Regions from separate parts of the Parabacteroides sp. AF17-28 genome, predicted to be linked through region 3. Evidence: riboswitches for the same ligand, from Rfam matches in the RefSeq annotation. Region 3 holds a riboswitch; each other region holds the start of a gene.
The links. Region 3 has a riboswitch for cobalamin ahead of DWW90_RS17230 (TonB-dependent siderophore receptor). Riboswitches for the same ligand answer to the same signal wherever they lie in the genome.
Positions count from the first base shown of each region.

Region 1: another riboswitch for cobalamin. It lies ahead of DWW90_RS14775 (ABC transporter substrate-binding protein); the one in region 3 lies ahead of DWW90_RS17230 (TonB-dependent siderophore receptor).
Region 2: another riboswitch for cobalamin. It lies ahead of DWW90_RS19285 (cysteine-rich CWC family protein); the one in region 3 lies ahead of DWW90_RS17230 (TonB-dependent siderophore receptor).

Region 1 is NZ_QUGV01000021.1:48,795-51,065, forward strand. Features, by position in the region: gene DWW90_RS14770 (iron ABC transporter permease) at 1-135, opposite strand, end outside; gene DWW90_RS14775 (ABC transporter substrate-binding protein) at 145-1,308, opposite strand; cobalamin riboswitch at 1,366-1,565, opposite strand; gene DWW90_RS20660 (hypothetical protein) at 1,694-1,843, opposite strand; gene DWW90_RS14780 (DUF6377 domain-containing protein) at 2,001-2,271, opposite strand, start outside.
Region 2 is NZ_QUGV01000039.1:21,752-24,022, reverse strand. Features, by position in the region: gene accC (acetyl-CoA carboxylase biotin carboxylase subunit) at 1-971, opposite strand, end outside; gene DWW90_RS19285 (cysteine-rich CWC family protein) at 973-1,191, opposite strand; cobalamin riboswitch at 1,250-1,455, opposite strand.
Region 3 is NZ_QUGV01000028.1:63,632-65,902, reverse strand. Features, by position in the region: gene DWW90_RS17230 (TonB-dependent siderophore receptor) at 1-1,445, opposite strand, end outside; cobalamin riboswitch at 1,498-1,698, opposite strand; gene aspT (aspartate-alanine antiporter) at 1,782-2,271, shown strand, end outside.

The sequences.
Region 1 (2,271 bases), on a different contig from region 3:
CTCTCCTATTCCGCATACGATATTCCAAACGGACTTCAACGGAATAGATACCGATCCCAACACCAGATTGAGGAACATCAAAACAAGGATAGACGCCACGATCAGCAACATCAGAAAAGTAGTAGAGTGTCTCATCAACGTAGCTTATTTTAGTAGTGCGTAATAAACAGGCGTATGGCCGGGCAACAGGTCCGGATGGAAGATATGCAGCAGGTCGGCCAATACAACTTCCGGCTCGGTCGGCATGCTTTCGTAAAAAGGAGTATCTTTCATATTGCAATAGATGATGCCTTTTTCCTTGAAAGCCCGGAAATCTGCATAACGCGGGTCCTGGTCTTGCAGAGCTTTATAGCTGAATGTACCTGGATAGCTGTTCACGATGCGCCAGTAGTCGGCCTCGTCCCCCTGGTTATAGACAGTCTCGAAGTCGAGTATCACACCTCCCGAACGTTTGTCGTCCTTCAGGAAATAATCGGCTCCGGCATCCTTAAAGAGTTGTGCCAGGAAACTCTCGCCTCCCACGGCATACCAGTTTCCGCCTCTCATCTCACCGCTCAGAACGACCGGACGTCTCTTTACCTTTCCTTCCGCCGTCAAAGCTTTCAATTCATTATACCGCGTTGCTATGGTCAAGAAGGTTTCATTCGCCTTCTGTTCTTCACCCAACAACAGACCTACGAACTTCACCCATTCCGCCTGTCCTAACGGCGTCATCTCCTTATATCCCAAGTGGGGAATCAGTGGAATACCGACGTCTTTCAAGGTTTCATATCCACCCCGCTTAAAAGGTGAAACGAGAATCAAGTCCGGATTCATGCTCATGATCACTTCATTGTCGAAATTTCCTTCTATACCGATCTTAGCAGTCTTCCCGCTCTCCAACCGTTCATTCATTTTTTTGTTAAACAGATGCCGCGTGCTGGTAATTCCCACAACTTTATCTAAGGCATCCATTTTAATAAAGTTGGATAGTTGAAGGGATGTCATACAAATAACACTCCGGATAGGCGTCTCGATCACCGTATATGATTCAGGGATACCCGCCGGCTTAGTCCCTCTCTTGACAAGTGCATAATGAAAAGTCGTACTTTCCTCATTTTGCGGGTCCTGAATATCCAACAAAACATATCCGTCATTGTAAGATACACTAAAACCACGGGCATATTCCGGCACAATACGGACGGTAGCAGAATACGCATTTTGTTCGGCTACTTCTTCCTTTTCAGTCTGCCGGTTGTTATTGGTTGTGCACGATGATACAACCAATAACGACAGAAGCAGGCAACATCCTACCAGACACTTTTTCATATTCAATTTATTTTATTTCTTGCCGACAAGTCTTATCCTACCCCACGGGAACAAGTACTCTTAGTTAATTGAAACGGCAGGTCTTCTGACTTACTTCCATCCTGGCACCTTCCCGACTCTTTAATCAAGACGTCAGTGGCATAAAGTATTGCCAGGATGTTCCTGAAGTTTCACAGCAGCGTGGTCTGTCCGGGATTCCCACCCGGTTCCCTTTTAATCCTTATCCTGAAAAGGATAATGAAACCTGTTTCAACGGCAAAAGTAATAAGAAAAAAAGAATCCCCGCCACTTTCATTTTAGAAAGTTCGGGGATTATCACAAACAGCGTACCCTAAAAACATTAAACCGGGTATTTATATATAAGAGAATACCAAAAACACTTTCTTTATTTATGCGACACAATACACGCCTTCTCCTGCTCAATTCGAATCGTTCCGGCAGCAAGAATCAGAGTAACAACTAAACCGATACAAGCAATTATAGCGATTATCTCCGTACTTTTGCGGGATAGAAACTCCCTTATGTTCTTCTCCATGCGTATTACTTTTTGTGTGATTCAAAATTAAGCAGAAAGAAAAGACAAAACAGGATCAGTGAACAAATAAGTGGACAAACAAAAATATTAATACACTATATTACAGCATAATAACTCAAAACAATATTACTAAAAAAGTGGATTAGCAGTGAAAGGATTAATGTATTTCACGCACCAAATTCTCAAAATCATCCCGGGAAACACAGGCTTTGTTTTTTACCTTCGCCCTATAGTTGTAGATCGTGTTAACCGAATAACGAAGAAATTCTGCAATCTGAGAACTATCATTAATGCCTAAGCGAATCAAAGCAAAAATACGGAGTTCCGTGTTCAACAACTCATCTCTCTTCAATACGATCTGTTCGTCTTCCTGCAAAAGCGCATTAAACTGCGCCACAAAGTTAGGGAACAAATGAAGGAATGCCGTA
Region 2 (2,271 bases), on a different contig from region 3:
CGGATATGCAAAGGCTCGTTGTTGGCGACACGGATCTGCTCCTTCACCAAGTCGAGTCCCAGCACCTCTTCGGTGATCGGATGTCCCACCTGCAGGCGGGTATTCATTTCAAGAAAATAAAAATGACGGTGTTTATCGACCAGGAATTCGATTGTCCCGGCACTGGAGTAGTTGACAGCCCTGGCGGCCGCTACGGCCTTTTCGCCCATCTCGCGGCGCAGTTCCGGCGTGATAAAAGGCGAAGGGCTTTCCTCCACGATCTTCTGGTTACGGCGTTGCACGGAGCATTCGCGTTCGCAGAGATGAATCACGTTCCCATGATTATCGCCCAGTATCTGAAATTCGATATGGTGCGGCCCTTCCACGAACTTCTCCAGATAGACCGTATCGTCGCCAAAAGAAGAGAGCGACTCTGAGCGGGCGGCATTATACGCCTCTTCCACATCTTCCTCCTTATATATCAGGCGCATTCCCTTTCCGCCGCCTCCCATAGAGGCTTTCAGCATCACCGGATAACCGATCTCGTTGCAGAGGCGGCGCGCTTCGGCTGCATCCTTCAGCGGTTCCTGCGTGCCGGGCACAACCGGTACACCGGCGGCGATCATGCGTTTGCGGGCGGCAATCTTATCGCCCATTGCTTCCATCGTTTCGGCCAGCGGGCCGATAAAGATGAATCCTTCCTCTTTACACCGGCGGGCAAATTCTGCATTTTCAGACAGAAAGCCGTATCCGGGATGTATTGCATCGACGTTGTGTTGCCGGGCAGCCCGGATGATTTTCCCGATATCCAGATAACTGTCTTTCGAAGCGGCCGGACCGATCAGGCAGGCTTCGTCGGCATAAAGGACATGGCGAGCCGTCCGGTCTGCTTCCGAAAAAACAGCCACCGACCGGATTCCCATTTCGCGACAGGAGCGCATAACTCTCACAGCTATTTCGCCCCGGTTTGCAATCAGTACTTTTTTTATCATATCATCGTTTTATATGTTTATAACAGGGATTCACTTCCGAAGCATAGAAGTAAAGTTTAACCTCTTCCAAACAAGATTTACATAAACATTCCGGATAGTAGTACATCTTTACATAGTCACGCTGGAAACGGTCGAGTTTCACGGTTCCACACTGGCAACCCGTGATGTTATCCGGCTGACATTCAAAAGAGACACCGCACCTGGGGCATATCTTCTCCATAATCTCCTAACATTTAGAATCAATAATCTTTTCGTATCCATAGCCTAACCCACGAGGATATGAACCTTTAATGAATGGCAGGTCTTCTGACTGACTCCCATCCCGAAGCCTTCCCGACTTGTTATAACAAACCAGTGGCAATAGTAGTTTCAGGATGTTGAAACGGAGCTTCACAGCAGCGGGACTGTTCGGGATTTACACCCGATTCCCTTTTAATCCGTCTTCCCGAATGGGAAAAACGAAACCGATTCGGTGACAAATGTAGAGTTTTTTTCTTAATTCCACCTATTCCGAAAGAAAGTATTTGAGAAGAGTCCGGTAGCAGGCCATTCACAAGAATACGCCAAATCATCATTTACAGGTTCAGTTTTTCTTAGTTTTGGACCTTCTGTAAATTGAGAAATTACAATAACTCCTATTTCAGCCATTTTTCTATTTCGTCCGAAATCTTGATCGATTTTGGATTGACTCTTTTTGCGGTTTTAACCGGCTCGGCTGACAACAGAGAAAATGAGGTGCCGAGCTCATTCCGAAAAGCGTACAATTTGATTATCGAAAGATGAAAACGCCGACAAAGTGATAAACCTTAACTCCCGGAGAATCGAATATTTGCGGACGAAGGCGGACGGCGTTCCAAATATCCCAAGAAAATTTTAGGGGCTTGTTGCCGTAAGGTGCGCAGAAAACTGCCGTGAAGTAACGCTTCATCGCTCTGAGGGTTGACTTCGTACTATATGAAGTCCGACTTCAGAGCAACAATGTTCCGGGTCAGAGCGATAAAGTCCCTCTTTATGGCGATAAGGTGCCGGATCATAGGAAAAAGCCCCTTTTTGACAGCTGAAAAGTGGATTCACAATTGTTCGGTTTCGGATGTCTTTTTACCCTGAAAAACACGTTTTATACAATAAGCCCCCTGCCGCAGGCTCTCTTTTGCCGTTTCGTTTCAACGAACGGTTTTAGAGCTTAGAGGCAAAGCCTCTTCCTCTGTGGACTTGAGGTCCTTTAATAGGATTACTTGTAGATTTTTGAAAGGGGGTTCAAACCCATAGAGGAATCCGGCAAAGCCGGGAATTTATCAAC
Region 3 (2,271 bases):
GCCTTTAACGGGCCCATAATAACTGTAATGTAGTTCTGGTAAAGCTCTTTCAGCGTAGGCGCCTTGAATCCGTATGAATAAGTAGCACGGAGGTTGAAGTCGCCGATGCTGTATTTGGCTGATACTTTTGGAGTGAACTTCTGTCCGAATTCCTTATGATGCACAAGGCGGAAACCGGCTGTCAGGTTCAGACGGTCGGTTATCGTCCATTCTTCCTGTGCATATCCGGCCAGCGTATAGACAGATGCTTTTCCGCCTTCTACACGGTAAGGTGATTTCAGGTAATCCTGTTGGTGCTCGACACCGACGCTCAAAACATGGTCATCACCCAGATAGAAGACGCTCTTAACATGATTCAGCCATCTTTGTTGCATCGTTTGCATAACCCGGTCGCCGGGATAATAGACAATGCGTCCTCCCTCCGGATTAATGATGTCTGTAATTTCCCGTCCGGTATAGTCGTAATAATAGTTGTATTGTCCGAATGATGCATCGGCCGTCAGATAACTTCGTTTGTCTCTGAACAGATATTTCATCCCGACTGCATAATCCTGGTTCCGGTAGAAATAATTGTATAAATAATATTTCCAGGGACCGACGGGGCGGAAGATCCATTTCTGGTAGTAGCTGGCATCGGCAGAGAAACTTAGCCTGTCGTTCACTTTATAGGTGAAGTTCTGGGAAATCGTGAAGTTTGTGGAACGGCTGACCGTTTTGCTGACACTCCCTTCCATCAATTCATGGTGGTACCATTCCTGGGTGCTGTTCTGCCATCCTCCGGAATGTTTCATGTTGGCGGATGTTGTCGAGTTCAGTTTACCGTTGCTGAATCCGATCATTTCGCTTTGCAACAGGTCGTCATGACTGCCGACACGGGTGGTGTTGGAGACGCTCACCTTGTCGCGGTTCTTTTTGGTGATGATATTGATAACACCGGCTATGGCATCGCTACCATAAAGGGAAGAGGCGGCGCCTTTCACGATCTCGATGCGTTCGATGGTTGCCGGATTGATGATGCTCAGGTCGTTCTGCCCGCCGATGTCGCCGTTCATCCGCTTTCCGTTCACCATAATCAGGATATAGTCGTTCTTCAATCCGTTCAGCTGGATATTACTCCCCATGTCTCCGGGGCTGAATGTGATGGACGGGGAGAGGGCGCTCAATATTTCGTCGAGGCTGCGTCCGTTGTATTGTTCGAGCGCTTTACCTGTGATCACTTCCGTTTGTACGGGAGCGTCTTTCAGATAGTGCTCCGTCCCGGTACCGGTCACTACAACTTCGTCCAGCTGTACTTCTTTCATCTTGCTTGTATCCTGCGGCAAGGAGTATTGTGCGGCTGCGATTTGCACGCCGGACAGCGGAATTCTTTTAAGACTGACTTGCGCACATGATACGCTTATTGAACAACCCACAAAGAGGGCTGCCAGCCAACATTTCTTTTTCATTAAAAAGAGATTGTTTTTATATGTTCCAATAGCTTTCCTGACCCCGGGAGAGTTATTATTGATATTGCCTGGCAGGTTTCCTGACTTAGCCTTTCCGAAAGCGGCCTTCCCGTCCTTTTGGCGGACAGTGGCATGGAGAATGCTTTCTTTTTTGTTGGCTTTACAGTAGCGGGCACTGTTCCGGATTCTAACCGGATTCCCTTTTATATGACTCCTGAACAGGAGTTATATCACCTAAGCGGGGACAAAGATATATAAATATTCCGTTTAACACAACAACTCTTTATCCTGCTGTGTTTCATTATCAATTTTATTAACGCCCAAAAATTGATATATATGGAATGGTTTGCCAATTTGCTCCGGCATTATCCGGAGCTTGCTATCTTTCTCACCTTGGCCTTCGGCTTCTGGATCGGTAAGTTTAAGATTAAAAAGTTTACGTTGGGAACGGTCACCAGTGTGTTGCTGGTCGGTGTCCTGATCGGACAATTACATATTGAGATAGGTGCTCCGTTGAAATCGGTTTTCTTCCTGTTGTTCCTGTTTGCCGTCGGCTATAGTGTCGGCCCGCAATTCTTCCGGGGATTGAGGAAGGAGGGATTGCCGCAGGTTCTGTTTGCGGTCGTTATGTGTCTGTTCTGTCTGATCGCTCCTTTTGTTCTGGCTAAGATTATGGGCTATTCGGCTGGCGAGGCAGCCGGTCTGTTAGCGGGTTCGCAAACGATCTCCGCCGTGTTAGGGGTGGCGGAAGATACGATTAACCAATTAGGCATACCGGATGCCGACAAAACGAGTATGATCAACGTGATGCCGGTAGCCTATGCCG